One region of the Synechococcus sp. B60.1 genome, then DNA from elsewhere that is predicted to be linked to it. Evidence: riboswitches for the same ligand, from Rfam matches in the RefSeq annotation. Region 1 holds a riboswitch; the other holds the start of a gene.
The links. Region 1 has a riboswitch for cobalamin ahead of NW863_RS04885 (sirohydrochlorin chelatase). Riboswitches for the same ligand answer to the same signal wherever they lie in the genome.

Region 1 (12,198 bases):
CTCCCGAATGGCCGAGTATTTTAAGCTCCATCCGCAGCATCCCCAGGCCCGCTCCATCCAACGGATTGCAGCCGCTCTGCGGAAAGGGGCGGTCATGCTCTACCCCACTGATACGGTCTATGCCATTGGCTGCGATGTCACCCACAAGCAGGCGGTGGAGCGGGTAAGGCGTCTCAAGCGGCTTTCCAACGACAAGCCCCTCACCTTTTTGTGCCCTTCGCTTTCCCAAATTGCCCAGTATGCCCAGGTGAGCGATCCCGCCTATCGACTGATGCGGCGGCTGATCCCAGGCCCGTTTACGTTTCTGCTGCCGGCCACCAAGCTGGTGCCCAAGCTAGTCATGGATCCCAAGCGGAAAACCACTGGCATCCGCGTGCCCGATTCGGCCATCTGTCAGGCGCTGTTGGCCGAGTTAGGCAACCCCATCGTCTCCACCTCGGCCAAGCTGGGCGGGGATCCCGTCGGCTCTTTGGAGGTGGGTTTTGACTCTGTTGGGGATTGGGAAGAGGGGGGAATCTTTACCGCCGAGGAAATGCGACAGTTGGAGAAACAGGTGGATCTGGTGCTGGATGACGAGGCTCCCTATCGGGCCCAGGTCTCGACGGTCATCGATCTCACGGGGCCGGAGCCCCTGTTGGTGCGGGCAGGCCTGGGGTACGAGCAGGTGGCAGAGCTCAGGCGGGTGGAAGAGCTGACTGGCTGAGGGCCGGGAGCCCCCTTGCCCTACTTGGCTGCCACCAACTCCTAAAATAGGGTCGTGCTGCTGCGGTAAGCCCATGCCTGAAGCTTTGGCTGAGCAAAAATCGGCCCTGTTGCGCCTGCTGGAGACGACCGACCGGGGCCGACGTGTCTTGCCCGGCCAAAAAAGCCAGATCTTGTCTCACATTGCCGCCCTGGAAGCCCTCAACCCCACCCCTTGCCCAACGGCTGCCGCAGAACGGCTGGAGGGAAATTGGCTGAACCTGTTTACCACCAGCACAGACTTGTTGCGGTTGGCCAATTTGCCCCTTTTGACCACCGGTGAGATCTATCAGTGCATTCGGGCCCAAGCGGGCCAAGTCTTTAACGTGGCGGAGATCCAGGGATCCGGCTGGCTGCAGGCTTGGCTGCCGCGGGGAGTTTTGGCGGTGGCAGCCCGCTTCTACCCGGAGTCGGAACGCCGGGTCAAGGTGATTTTCGAGCGGCTGCTGCTCGGATCCCAGGCGTTGATGAGCTACGAGATCGAGAGTTTTCTCTATCTGCTCGAACGGGATCCCGAACGGATCCCGGCGGTGAAGATCGACGTTCGCCGCCGCGAGCCAACAGGCTGGCTGGAGATTACCTATTTGGATGAGGATCTGCGGATTGGCCGTGGCAGCGAAGGGAGTGTTTTTGTCTTGCGGCGGGTGGGCCGAGGCTGCGGCTAGCCAGAGGTGCCAGAGGGTTCGGCGGCGGCGATTTCAGAAAGAGGGGTCTTGGAGGTTAGACCAGAGCCTATCTCCCAGAGGGTCTGCAGGGCGCGGTAGGCCTCTTGCAAAGTCCGCAACTCCTGTTGGGATTGCTCCAGTTGCCGGGCCCATTGCTCCTGTTGGAAGCGCAGCTTTTGGTTTTCGGATTTTGTGCGATGCAGGAGGCGCTTAAGTTTTTGCTGCTGCTGCTGGAGTTGGGCCCGCTCGGCTTCCGACTGCTGCAGTTGGATCCCTTGGCGTTCCAGTTCTATCCTCAGGGCGGTGACTTGGGATTGAAGCTGGCGCAGCTTGTGGCGCAGCGCTTGCTCTCGCTCGGGCTTGAGTTGGGGGGAAGGGGATGAGGTTTGGAGGTTTTGCAGGTGCTGTTGCAACTGTTGCACCTGCTCCTGGAGAACCCGACACTGCTGCTGCTCGCTGCGCAGTTGTGCCTGGACACGCTCGCAGATCTGGATTTCGGCTTTCACCTGCTGCTTAATTCGGTCGAGAATCTTTTGGTGGCGGAGCTGGGTTTGGCGGATCTCCTGCGCTAATTGCCAAAGGCGCGGATCCCCCGCGGGCCTGCCACCGTGGTCGGCGGGATCGAAGGGAGACACGGCCTCCAACAGGGATTTTCGGAAATCGGCCCAGGAAGGGGATTGCAAGGCCATCTGGGTTACCCACCAAACTCCGTAGGCGGATCCGAGCCCGACCAACAAGCCAGGGATCCCGGCCAAGGACAGGGAAACCTTGGGCAGCGTGGGCAAAATCTGATCCAACAGCCCCGCCACCACCGCGCAAACCAGGAGCCCACTCCCTGCAGCGGCGACGCCTGAGATCCAAGAGGAGCGGGAGGACATCATCGTTTTTGTTTATCAGAACCACCAGAGCGGGAGAACCAGGGCAAAGGTCAGGTTCAAAAATCACCTGTCTGCATCTCAGTTTATCCCGCCGGCAACCTCTGTCTCTCTTAAGGCACTTGCCAAGCCCGTTGGTGGTAATTCTCTAACTGAGCCCAGGGATCCGCAGCCGCTGCGGGGGCATGGCCGTGGTTGTGGTGATGGTGATGGGATCCCTGCCCATGGGAATGATGGTCATGATGATGGTGGTGGTGATGGGATCCCTGCGCGTGAGGGTGATCCTGATGGTCATTGTGATGAGTATGCCCCACTCCCAGCTCTGCGCTCACCGCCAGGCGAAACTTGCAGAGGTGGCAGTTCATTGGGGTTTGGCCCTGGAGGGCTTCTTGCTCCAGTTGCTGCAGGCTGTGCAGCACCGTATCCACAAGACCCAACTCCGGCAGCATCAGCCACTCGATCTGGGGGTATTGGCGTCGCCGCTCTTGCACCGCCGCCTCGATTTTTTTCACCAGCACCCCTGTGAAGAGAAAATAGGGCAGCACGATCACCCGGCGCGGCTGCCAGGACAAGGCCCGCTCCAAACCCACCGGCAGGCGGGGGTGGGTGATGCCGATAAAGCAGGTCTCTACGGCGGCCAACCCCGACCCTTCCCAGAGCAGCCGGGCCAGCTTACAGGCTTCGGCGTTGGCTTCGGGATCGCTGGAGCCGCGACCGACAAACAGCAACACCGTTTCCGCCCCTGGGATCTGCCGCGGTTGGGCAGCCAGCAAAGCGGCCAAGCGGTCTCGCAGCAGTTGCAAGATCTCGATGCGGATCCCCAGCGGCCCCCCGTAGTGGATGCGCAACTGCGGGTGGAGGGCCTGCAGGCGATCCAACTCCACGGTCACGTCGAACTTGTTGTGGCGCGCTCCAAACAACAACAGCGGCAGGGCCACGATCTCCTGCCACCCTTGAGCCAAGCATTGTTCCACCCCCTGGGCGATGCTCGGCTGCGCCAGCTCCAAAAAACAAGGGATCACCGGCCGCTGGGGGGTGAGGGATTGGTACGCTTGGGCCAACTCCAGAAAGGCTTGCTGCCCCTCCGGGTCGCGGGATCCATGGCCGATGAGCAAGAGGGGCAATGGAGGAGAAGGAAACTGCCCAACCGCAAGGGGAGGGGAAACAGGGAGGGTATTCAACACAAAAAACTCCGTTCCTTGTGAATCGCAAGGGGTACAGGACAAGGGCAGGTGGGTGTTCTGGCTGAGGGAGGGATCCCATCACAGTTGCGTCACAGTGGCGGATTTGCACCGCGCTTTCCCCAATCTGCCCGAGCCTCTTAGGTTAGCTTGCCGCTTGTCCTTCACCAAGCCCCCCTGGGGGGATAACCCCGGCCCCCTGCCTTGATCCCTAGCTCCCCTCTCCCTGAGGGAGAGGGGCTGGGGGTGAGGGCCGAAAATGCCGCAGCCGCAGGGCATTAGTCACTACAGAAACAGAGCTCAAGGCCATGGCCGCCCCCGCCAGCATGGGGTTGAGCAACCAGCCGGTGAAGGGGTAGAGCGCCCCGGCGGCAATCGGGATCCCGAGGGTGTTGTAGATAAAGGCGAAGAAGAGATTTTGGCGGATGTTGGCAAGGGTGGCGCGGCTGAGTTGAATGGCGGTGACCACGCCCCGCAAATCGCCGGCTATTAGGGTAATGTCGCTGGCGGCTATGGCCACATCGGTGCCCGTCCCGATGGCGATCCCCACATCGGCTTCTGCCAGGGCCGGCGCATCGTTGATGCCATCTCCAACCATCGCTACCGGGTGTCGGGGCCGTCTGAGCTGGCGAATGTAGGCTGCCTTTTGCTCGGGACGGACTTGGGCGATCACCCGGCGAATGCCTGCCTGCCGAGCAATGGCCTGGGCGGTGGTGGGGTTATCCCCGGTCAGCAGAATCACCTCCAGGCCCATCTCCTGCAGCTGGCGCACCGCGGCGGGGGAGGTGGGTTTGATCGGGTCGGCAATGGCCAACAGCCCCACCAGACGATGGGATTGCGCCACGCCGATCACCGTTTTGCCCTGGCTTTCCCAGGTCTGAACCCGCTCCGACCAAGAGGGATCCCACGGGATCCCCATCGCCTGCAGCCAGCTCAGCCGACCGATGCGCACCTGCTGCCCCTCCACCCAGGCTTCTGCCCCCTCGCCCACTTTTGCCTGAAAGTGCTGGGCCGACGGGATTGAGATGCCTTCGGCTTTGGCTTTTTGCACCACCGCCTGGGCCAGCGGATGTTCCGAGTATTGTTCCACTGCTGCTGCCAGGCGCAACAGGGCTAGGGGAGAAGAGCCTGGCGTCCAGATATCGGTGACGCTGGGACGGCCCTCGGTGAGGGTGCCGGTTTTGTCCAAGACCACCGTGCGCAAGCGGTGGGCCAATTCCAGGCTATCGGCGCTTTTTACCAGGATCCCCAATTCCGCCCCCCGCCCCGTCGCCACCATGATCGAGGTGGGGGTGGCCAACCCCAGCGCACAAGGGCAGGCGATGATCAGCACCCCAATGGTGTTCACTAAGGCCAGCGTTGGATTGCCCGCCAGCCCCCACCAGAGGACAAAAGTTAGAATGGCTACCCCGATCACCGCCGGCACAAACCAGGAGGTCACCCGATCCGCCACTTGCTGAATGGGGGCCTTGGATCCCTGGGCCTCCTGCACCAGGCGCACGATCTGGGCCAGAAGCGTATCTTTGCCCACCCGCCGCGCTTCCATCACAAAGCTGCCCGTCTGGTTGAGGGTGGCCCCGATCACCTCATCTCCTGCCGACTTACTCACCGGCAGGCTCTCGCCAGTCACCATCGACTCGTCCAGGCTGGAGGATCCCTCTAGAATGACCCCATCCACCGGCACCTTCTCACCAGGGCGCACCCGGATCCGATCCCCCACCTGCACCGCCGCAATCGGGATATCCTGCTCCACCCCATCGCGGATGACCCTTGCCGTTTTCGGCTGCAACCCCATCAGCTTGCGAATGGCTTCGGAGGTTTGCCCTTTGGCCCGCTGCTCCATCCACTTGCCCACCAGCACCAGGGTGACGACCACCGCCGCCACTTCGTAATACACATCCGGGTGCAGGCCCTGGCGATGAAAGAAGTCGGGGAAAGTCGTCGCCAAAAGGGAGTAGAAAAAAGCAGCGCTCGTTCCCAAAGCTACCAAGGTATTCATGTCCGCCGAGCGCCGTTGCCAAGCCGCCCAGGCGCCACGATAAAAGTGCTGGCCCACCCAAAACTGCACCGGCGCCGTCAGCAGCAACTGCAACCACGGATCCTGCAGCCAGGGGGGCAGGCCGGGGATCTCCCGTCCCAGCATCATCGGCAGGGATCCGATCAGCAGCACCGTGCTGAGGCCCACTCCTATCGCCACCTTCAGCTTCAATTCCCGTTCCGCCACCCATTGGGCGATCCGTTCTGTGTCGTCCGGATCCGACTGTTGCCAATCGTCTTCGACCAAGCACGCCCGATACCCCGCCTGCTCCACCACCCGGATCAACGCTTGGGGATTCACCAGCCGGGGATCCCCACGGACGATGGCCTGCTCGCTGGCAAAGTTGACCGTTTGGGCTGTAACGCCCCGCACGCGACTCAGGGCCTGTTCAATGCCGGCAGCGCAGGAGGCACAGCTCATACCCTGGATGGCCAAGCGCCAAGTGCCGCCAGCAGATGAAGCGGACAGGCCGGGGGCAGCGGAATGGGAACCAGAATCAGACATGGCTGTCCTCAGAGCAAAAATTAAGAAAGGAAGAAAAAGCGACGCAAAAGGGCCCTTCCCCCCACAAGGGGAAAACCCCACCTCTGAACTCTGTCCTGCTAACGCTGCCGGGCAGGGAAAAATCGCTAGGCCGGCGGATAGCCCACTTGGGCAAGCACCTGCCGCCAGTCGCTGTCGGCTCGCTCAGACGTAATCCGCACCTGCTTGGTCTTGGGATCCGCTTCCACGTGGGCCTGGGGATCCCGTTGCCGCACCGCCTGCGTGATGGTATCTACACAAGCCGCGCAGGCCAGCTTGGGCACCGTCAAAACAACTTGCATCCTGGGAAGCCTCCCCAACCCAATGCCACCTGCTTGATGCTAAACCTTCCAGTGGGCTGGAAGGTCAAGAGGGTGGCTGAGGTTCCTCTATGTTCCAGCGGTAATCCACCTGATAGCCCCGCTGTCGCCACTCCTCCTCCAGTTGCAACTGTTGGGTCAGGGCTTTGCGCAAAGAGTTGATCAGCTCTTGCGTGCGGGCTCGATTGCCAAAATCCTGTTCCTCCACAGTCGGAAACGTTTGCCGCTCCAGAACCCGCAGCAGAAATTCGTAGTGGACGTGTGCTGGCACAGGAATACGTTTCATCGATCTAAGCCATTCTTGGGATCCATTGACAATCCTGGGTTTACTGGGGTGACAACAGGGAGCGGACGGCTTGGCCGGGATCCGGCTGCGTTACCAGCGCTTCCCCCACCAGCACGGCGCGCACCCCCCAGCTCCGCAACTGCTGGAGATCGGCAGGAGAGTGAATGCCGGATTCGCTGACCACCGGCAGATCGCCCAGGCGATCCCGGTGGGCGGCCAAGAGATCCCGCGTCGTGTTCAAGTCCACCGCAAAGGTTTTGAGATCCCGATTGTTGATGCCGATCAACACCTGACCTTTGGCCTGGTGCAGTTGCGGCAAGCCCAAAACCCGCTGTAACTCTTGGCAAGTGTGCACCTCCAACAGAGCTGCCATGCCCAATTGCTGGATCAGCTTGAGAAAATAGCCCAAATCCGCATCCGAGAGAATGGCAGCAATCAACAGCACCGCATCCGCCCCCAGAGTACGCGCCCAGAGAATTTGGTAAGGGTAGAGGATGAACTCCTTGCACAGGATGGGGATCCCGACTGCCTGGCGGATCTGGCGCAGATACTCGCCGCTGCCCTGAAAAAACCGCTCATCCGTGAGCACCGACAGGCAACTGGCTCCCGCCGCCTCGTAGCTTTGGGCAATGGCCACCGGATCAAAGGGATCGCGGAGAACCCCACGGCTGGGGGAGGCTTTTTTTACCTCGGCAATCAGAGAAACCGGATGAGGAGATTGGGTGAGGGCCGCCACAAAATCCCGCACCGGCGGCGCTTGATCCAGTTGCTGCTGCAATTGCTTTAGGGGGAGCTGCTCCCGCTGGCGCTCCACCTCCTGCTCTTTGTGCCAGATGATCTCCTCTAAAATGTGGCGCGGTTTGGCTTCCGGCGCTGTTGTCTGGTACACCTGAGAGGCCACGACGACCGGCGGGGCAGGAGAACGCCGACGAACGGCCAGCGGCTCACCTTGCAGCTCCATACCACCCCTGAGCAGAACTCTACACCTCACCCTAGACTACTCTAGTGCTCTGCGGTCGGTTTGAATAGCTACTCCGCATATCCCCAAACCGCCTCTGGCAAAGGTGTTTTTTTTACCCTATGGTTGAGTTTGGGACTGAGCAGCCGCAGATGCTGGTTACACTGACAGTTCAGTAGGGAGCCGGCTGAGGCGCTGCTTGATACGAGACAAGGTGCTGCTCAGGACGAGATGGATCGAGATAGATCCAAGTCAACCTCGGTCAATTGAGAGGCTTGACGCAGGTTTTCGCGCCCTGGGGTGCCTTGCTGCAGCAGCCGTTTCGTCTCCCCATCTTGCCCAACTGTGGACAAAGGCTCGGCTGAGGCAGAGTTTGGGATATCGCTGTCCATGCTGTTTTGAAGGAGTTCGGGCGTGCTGTACCTAGCAGAGCTATCCAAGCCAATTGGGTTTGCTAAGTCGTCTCTGCAATTGCTGGCCAAGCAGCAGCAGGACAACACCTGGGTGCCTGTGAACGAAGAATCGATTACTCTAGAGGGCCGCATCGCCCAGGAGGCCGGGCGCTTCAAGGATGGGGCCCTGGTGCTGGCAGAAATCACCGGCAGCCGTCAGGTCACCCGCATCAACGAAGCCGCTCGCCAACTGGTGACCTACCTGCAAAACTTCAGCCAACTTCAGCTCAAAGCCCGCAGCCAGGAAGAGGAGATCGAGGTTTGGAAACAATCCCTCACCTTTCAGGCGCATGAGCTCACCCGCCGTGAGATGGAGCTGGCAGCCCAAGAAGAAGAAGTGCGGCGGCTGTACGAGCAATACAAGGGCGTGGAGGAAGAGCGCAAGCTTCTAGACAGCCTCAAAGAGGAGTTGGCAACCCAGCAGGCCTACCTGGCCGAGCAGCAGCGTCTAATCGGAGAACAACGAGAAGCCCTGAACCGGCAACGGCAGGAACTGGAAGCTCAGTTGCAAGAGGCCCGCTCCAGCCGGCTGGGGGAAACAGAAGCAGCCCAGCTCCAGGTTTTGCTGCAAGAAGTTCAGGAGAGTTTACATTTCTCTGCGAATCCCTTGGCTCTTCTCCAGAGTTTAAAAAGCCAGGTTCAGCAGCAGCAGGAGCACTTCAATCAAGAGATTGCCCAACTGGAACAAGAACGTCAGCAGGCCCACGCCCAACAGGAGGAGCTGGATCGAGACTACCGTACCTGGCGGGAGCGCTGCGCCGCCTGGTGGGGATCCCAACGATCCCTGGAGCAGAGCCAAGCCGAATGGCATGCCCGGCAGGGATCCCTGCGAGCCTATCAGGAGCAACTGCAGAGGATCCTCCAGCAGTTGCAGTCCCAAGAGAGCTTGTTCCAAAAAGCCTATCGTCTGGTGCAGGAGTACGACTTCATCGTCGATGGCAGTAGCAACAGCGGGTCAGGTGCCTCAGGGTCTGCGATCTCAGTGGAGGAGCTGGCGGCCTTGGTGAGCCAGATGCGTCGAGATTATGAGCAGCGGGCGGCCCAAGTCAGCCAACAGCGGGCCGAGCTGGAGCAAAACCGGCAGACCTTGCGGGAGCTGCAAGAGCGGCTGGCCACCGCCTCTCCCGAAGAGCGGTTTGACATCGAGATGGATATCGACTACGCCCAGTCTGCCTGTAGCGCCCTGGAAGAGGCCCTGGCGCCCCAGGAGAAAAACCTGCAGCGGGAATACGAAGAGCTGACCCGCCAGGAAGCCCGCCTTAGGCAGCTTCAAAATCAGGCTGCCGCCCCAGTTCAGGTGGATATCGGGCCGATCCTCGAGCAGATCGGCAGCCAGAAGCAGGAGCTGCTCCAGGAAAAAAGCCGTCTGCAAACCCTCATTCAACAACTGGAGGCGTCTTTGCCTTCTCAACAGGAGCAGCTTGCCCGCCAGCGGCAAGAGTTGGAGCAGCAGTGGCAACAACTGGAGCAAGAGGAGGGATCCCTGCGGGCCCGCACCCAGGCGATGGCAGAAACCTGGGGCCGCCTCAACCATCTCCAGGCCACCCTCTACCCCGAGCGAGATCGCTGGGCGGAGTTGGCACAACAACTGGCTCAGTTGGAGGCGGAGCTGGGTCAACATCAAGACAGGGGCTCCGTGGCCAGTGCCCATGTCCAGCAGGTGCAATCCCTCCTGGCCGCTCTCACCCAGCGGTAAAGAGCGTGTCCTGTCCTCTTCCTGGGGCAGGTGGGCAGTGCTCCCCTACTGCTTTGAACAGGCGCTCGCCAGCCTCAACCAAAGAGAGCAAATCTGGTAAAATTCGATAGCCCCTTGTAGATAGTGGGATCCCAACTTCTCGAGGCAAAGAAGCAGCGGAGATCCCCGCATTTTGCTTGTCAGGAGTGTTCCAGTGTGAGGTCAGCTCGTGCGAATTGCAGTTGATGCGATGGGAGGTGACTACGCTCCCGAAGAGATCATCAAGGGCGCCCTGCTGGCCCATCGGTATCTTCAGGTGGGGATTGCGCTGGTCGGTCGTCCAGACGCTCTCGAGCCTTTTCTGCCCCGGCCACTGCCGCCTGGGATCACTGTCGTGCCTGCTGAGGACGAAGTGGGCATGGCGGAAGAGCCCCTGGCGGTGCGCAGAAAGCCGCAGGCCTCTATCAACGTCTCCATGCAACAGGTGCGCACCAAGCAGGCAGATGCAGTGGTGGCTGCTGGCAACACTGGGGCTGCGATGGCCGCTGCCTACCTCAACTTAGGCCGATTGGCGGGGATCGACCGCCCGGCCATTGGCGCTCTTTTGCCCACTTTGAAGGGCAAGCCGGTGTTGCTTTTGGATGTGGGAGCCAACGTGGACTGCCGGCCCCGCTTCTTGGAACAATTTGCCCGCATGGGATCCCTCTACTGCCAGTGCGTGCTGGGGATTGAGAAGCCGCGGGTGGGCCTGCTCAACATTGGCGAGGAACCCAACAAGGGCAACGACCTGGCCCTGGCCACCCATCAGCGCCTGAGACAGTTGCCGGGGATCCACTTTGCCGGCAACGCCGAGGGGCGGGATGTGTTGACGGGGGACTTTGATGTGGTGGTGTGCGACGGCTTTGTGGGCAACGCCCTGCTCAAGTTTGCGGAGAGCGTTGGCCAGGTGATCACCCAGGTGCTGCGGGAGGAGTTGCCCCGCGGCTGGCGTGGTAAACTGGGCTGCTGGCTGCTCCGGCCCAACCTGAAGCAGGTGAAGCGGCGCATGGACTATGTAGAATATGGTGGCGCCTTGTTGCTGGGGGTGAACGGCATCTGCGTCATTACCCACGGCAGCTCTAAGGCGGCGATGGTCTACCATGCCATTCGCCTGGCCAAAGAGGCGGCGGAGCAGAAGATCCTACAGCGGCTGCAAGCGGAAATGACTGACTCCCCCCCATCCAAGTCCAATCCCGGAGAGAATGCCCGTCCTCTGGCCTCGGCCTCTAACCCCAGTCCAGAAGCCCTGCCGGTAGGATCCTTGGAGCGGGCCGAAGGATAGTGTCCATGCCCAGCAATGGCCTCCCGACCGTGCGCCTGGTAGGGGTGGGAGCTGCCCTGCCGGCTCCCTGCCTGAGCAACGACGACCTCAGCCAGATTGTGGAGACTTCCGACGAGTGGATCTGGCCCCGCACCGGCATTCGCCAACGGCGCATCCTGCCCCCCGACCTCAGCCTGGTGGATTTGGCGGTTCAAGCGGCAAAGGCCGCCCTGGCACAGTCCGGGATCCCACCCCAGGAGCTGGATCTGATCCTCCTGGCCACCTCCACCGGCGTCGATCGCTTCGGCTCGGCTCCGCGGGTACAGGCAGCGCTGGGGGCGACACGGGCGGTGGCTTTTGACCTGACAGCGGCCTGTACGGGGTTTGTGTTTGCCGTGGCCACGGCAGCCCAGTTTCTCCAAACCGGGCTGTACCGGCGGGCACTGGTGGTGGCGGCGGACGTGCTCTCTCGCACAGTGGACTGGACGGATCGCACCACCTGCGTCCTGTTTGGGGACGGCGCGGGGGCGGTGGTGCTGGAAGCCGCAAGAGAGGGGGACAGCGGCATCCTCAGCATCGAGCTGCGCAGCGATGGCAGCGGCAGCGAGCTACTCAGCCTGGCTATGGCCACCGAGACCAAGACCCTGGCGGGATCCCTGCAGGTGGGGCAATACCGCTGCTGCCCCATCGCTATGAATGGCCGCGAGGTGTACAAGTTTGCCGTCCAGGCGGTGCCGGAGATTGTCGAGAAGGCTCTCTTTCGGGCCGGGATCCCCGCAGCAGCCGTGCAAGGCTACTTCATCCACCAGGCCAACCAGCGCATCCTCGATGCTGTGGCCAAGCGCTTGCAGTTGGATCCCCAGCGGGTGGCCAGCGTCCTAGAACAGTACGGCAACACCTCCGGCGCTTCGGTACCGATTGCCTTGGCCACCTGGATCGCGCAGGGGCGCTTTGGCGCTGGCGATCTGGGGGTGATGGCAGGCTTTGGCGCCGGCCTCACCTGGGGAGCGATTGTCTTTCGTTGGGGGAAATGAGTTGATGACCGTTGCCTGGATCTATCCCGGCCAGGGATCCCAAGCCGTGGGCATGGGAAAGGACTTACAGGATTGGCCGGGGGCGGCCCAGAAGTTGGCTTTGGCCCGCGAGAGGCTGGGATGGGATCCCTTGGCGCTCTCGGAAGAGCAG
Region 2 (2,635 bases), on a different contig from region 1:
CCGGCTTTTGGGTTAGAGATTGGGCCACCTTAAACTCCCGCACCGTCATGGAGCAAGGGCGAGACACATCGCCATAGAGAATGGGGGGACGCACGCAGCGGCTGCCATAGCTCTGCACCCAGCCGTGCTCGGTAAAGGCAAAGCCCTGCAGTTGCTGGGCAAAGTATTCCACCATGTCGGTGCGCTCGAACTCGCCATGCACCAGCACATCCAGGCCAATTTCTTCTTGAATGCGGATGCACCTAGCAATTTCGGCGTCGATAGCGGCCTCGTATTCGGCCTGGGAGATCTCGCCCTTTTTGTACTTGACCCGCCACTGCCGGACTTCGGGGGTTTGGGGAAAAGAACCGATGGTGGTAGTGGGCAGCGGTGGCAGCTTGACCTGCCGGCCTATACGCTGCTCGTAGGGAAGGGAGCGCTGGAAGTCCTGCGCCGTCAGGTTGGCCAAGGCCTGGCGCACCGCAAGGTTGGGGGGATTGAAGTCCTGGAAGGCCTGCCACTGCTGTTCCAGCTTGTTCTGCTGGGCAGCGGTGTCTTCGCCGTTGAGGGTGCGAGCGAGCAGAACCACTTCGGCCAGCTTCTGCTCGGCAAAGCTGAGAACATTCCGCAAAGGCTCTGGCAGGTGGGTTTCCAGAGCAGCGTCGTGGGGCACAAACTGGAGCGAGCAAGAAGGCTGCACCCGCAGGTTGGGGGCTAGGGCTTGCAGCTCTTGCAGAGTGGCCAGAACGGCCTTGGGCTGGATCTGCCAGACGTTGCGCCCGTCCACTACCCCCGCCCCTAGGATCTTATCGGCGGGGAAGCCGTGGGCTCTGACCAGTTCCAGGTTGTGGCCGCGGGTGAAGTCGAGGCTGAGGCCGGCTAGCGGCAGCTCCACCACCCAGGGGTAAGTCTCCCCCAAGTCGTCAAAGTAGGTAACCAAGTGGACAGGGATCCCCAACCGAGCCAGCCGGCGGTAGGTCTGCTCCACCGCTTCCCGGAGACTGTCGCCTTCGCTCGTCACCAAGATGGGCTCATGGACTTGCACTTCCCGGATTCCCAGTCGCTGCAGCTCCTGCAGCAGCTCCTCGTAGAGAGGAAGCAGCTTCTCCAGATCTCCCCGCAACTTGCCAGAGCGCTGGCTTAGAGCAAGAAGGGTAACCGGACTGAGGAGGACGGGGCTGGTGCGGTTTCCTAGGATCCCTTGCGCCCGCCGCACTGTGGCCAGGAAGTCATCGAAATGGGCCTGAGGGATCGCGTCGGCCTCAATTTCCGGCACCAGGTAGTGGTAGTTGGTGTCGAACCACTTGGTCATTTCCAAGGCGGGCAGGCCCTCCCGTCCCCGCGCCATGGCAAAGTAGCGCTCCAGGCCTGATAAGCTCTGAAACCGGGAGGGAATCAGCCCCAGCCAGGTGGCCCAGTCCAAAACATGGTCGTAGAGGGTTTGATCTCCTACTGCAATGTGGTCGATGCCAGCCTGAAGCTGTACCCCCCAGACCTGTGCCTCCAGCTCCTGGAGCGTTGCTGACAAGGCCTCCGCCTCCAGGGTGCCGCTCCAAAAGGCTTCCAGCGCTTTCTTCAGCTCGCGGCGCTTGCCCATGCGGGCATAGCCGAGGGTTTGGGTTTCGATGGCCATAAGGTACTGTCTCCTGAACTGAATTCGGTAAATGGAGGTTGCCGCCAGTTGGCTTTGTACAGCCGGTTGTCATCCAACCTAGGCAGCAAGAAATGGCCGCCGACATGCCTATCGGTGGGATCCCGGCAGAAGGTTTTCTCTAGGCCAGGAAACCTGCTGGAGCTGTCAAGGCGTTCCTCAACCTATCGGCTGGCCCACTCGGCACAGGAGGGTGCTTAGAGGACTCTTTTGCGCAACCAAAGCAAGAAAACGTCCTCCAAGAGTTAGCCGCCCCTGAGCCAACTGCTTAGCTCTCTTGTCCGCGCTTTTGACTTAGTGCCTACGCTCCAAGAGCGTCGAAAATCCGTAAGCAGGCTGATGAAAAAACTTCGGGACGGGAACGGGCCAACGTCAAAATGGGAAGCATATCTGTACCTCGCAGATATGGTGAACTGGGGAAAAACCGCCGGCGGGCATTCTGACTTGCTCAGTTTTGGAGGGGCTGGCTTGCGTCGTCAAGGGCTTTTGCAACAACAACTAGGGATCCCCGATCCAAAACCGGCTCACAGCTGCGGGACAGCGGCAGATTCTCACTGCACTTTCCCCGTTGCCTCTGACGGCTGATCCCCGTCAGAACCGGCAGTAGACTACATCCTACCACCAGCTTGGAGGAGCTAGTAGCTACTCACTTAGACGGGACTGGGCGGATTTGAACCGCCGACCTAGCGCTTAGGAGGCGCTTGCTCTATCCATCTGAGCTACAGCCCCAGGCAAAGAGAGAATGGAGCAAGGGAAACTGGGCAACACCTACCGATCTTAGACCCCCCAACTTAGATTACCAGAAAGAGCCGTCTAGACCTTTGCCTGGAAGCCAGCCGCAGCCGTGGAGGGGATGTTAAGTCAAAGCCCTTTTGCGCTGTCGCGACAGCGCGGAGTCGGAAGTGAGGTGCCGGATTGGCGGCCAGTCTTCCAAGGTATTTTGATACTTCCAAGGTATTTTGACAAAGTATTCTGAATAATATTCTGGCTGGGAAATTAGCGTTG

Region 2: another riboswitch for cobalamin. It lies ahead of metE (5-methyltetrahydropteroyltriglutamate--homocysteine S-methyltransferase); the one in region 1 lies ahead of NW863_RS04885 (sirohydrochlorin chelatase).

What each region holds. Positions count from the first base shown of each region.
Region 1 is NZ_JANSJN010000028.1:11,761-23,958, forward strand. It holds gene NW863_RS04870 (L-threonylcarbamoyladenylate synthase) at 8-703, shown strand; gene NW863_RS04875 (PAP/fibrillin family protein) at 777-1,406, shown strand; gene NW863_RS04880 (hypothetical protein) at 1,403-2,287, opposite strand; gene NW863_RS04885 (sirohydrochlorin chelatase) at 2,395-3,465, opposite strand; cobalamin riboswitch at 3,495-3,631, opposite strand; gene NW863_RS04890 (heavy metal translocating P-type ATPase) at 3,674-6,004, opposite strand; gene NW863_RS04895 (heavy-metal-associated domain-containing protein) at 6,130-6,324, opposite strand; gene NW863_RS04900 (DUF5340 domain-containing protein) at 6,389-6,628, opposite strand; gene trpC (indole-3-glycerol phosphate synthase TrpC) at 6,669-7,568, opposite strand; gene hmpF (pilus motility taxis protein HmpF) at 8,001-9,734, shown strand; gene plsX (phosphate acyltransferase PlsX) at 9,943-11,034, shown strand; gene NW863_RS04920 (beta-ketoacyl-ACP synthase III) at 11,034-12,047, shown strand; gene fabD (ACP S-malonyltransferase) at 12,052-12,198, shown strand, end outside.
Region 2 is NZ_JANSJN010000009.1:20,783-23,417, reverse strand. It holds gene metE (5-methyltetrahydropteroyltriglutamate--homocysteine S-methyltransferase) at 1-1,612, opposite strand, end outside; cobalamin riboswitch at 2,042-2,247, opposite strand; tRNA gene NW863_RS01875 (tRNA-Arg) at 2,286-2,359, opposite strand.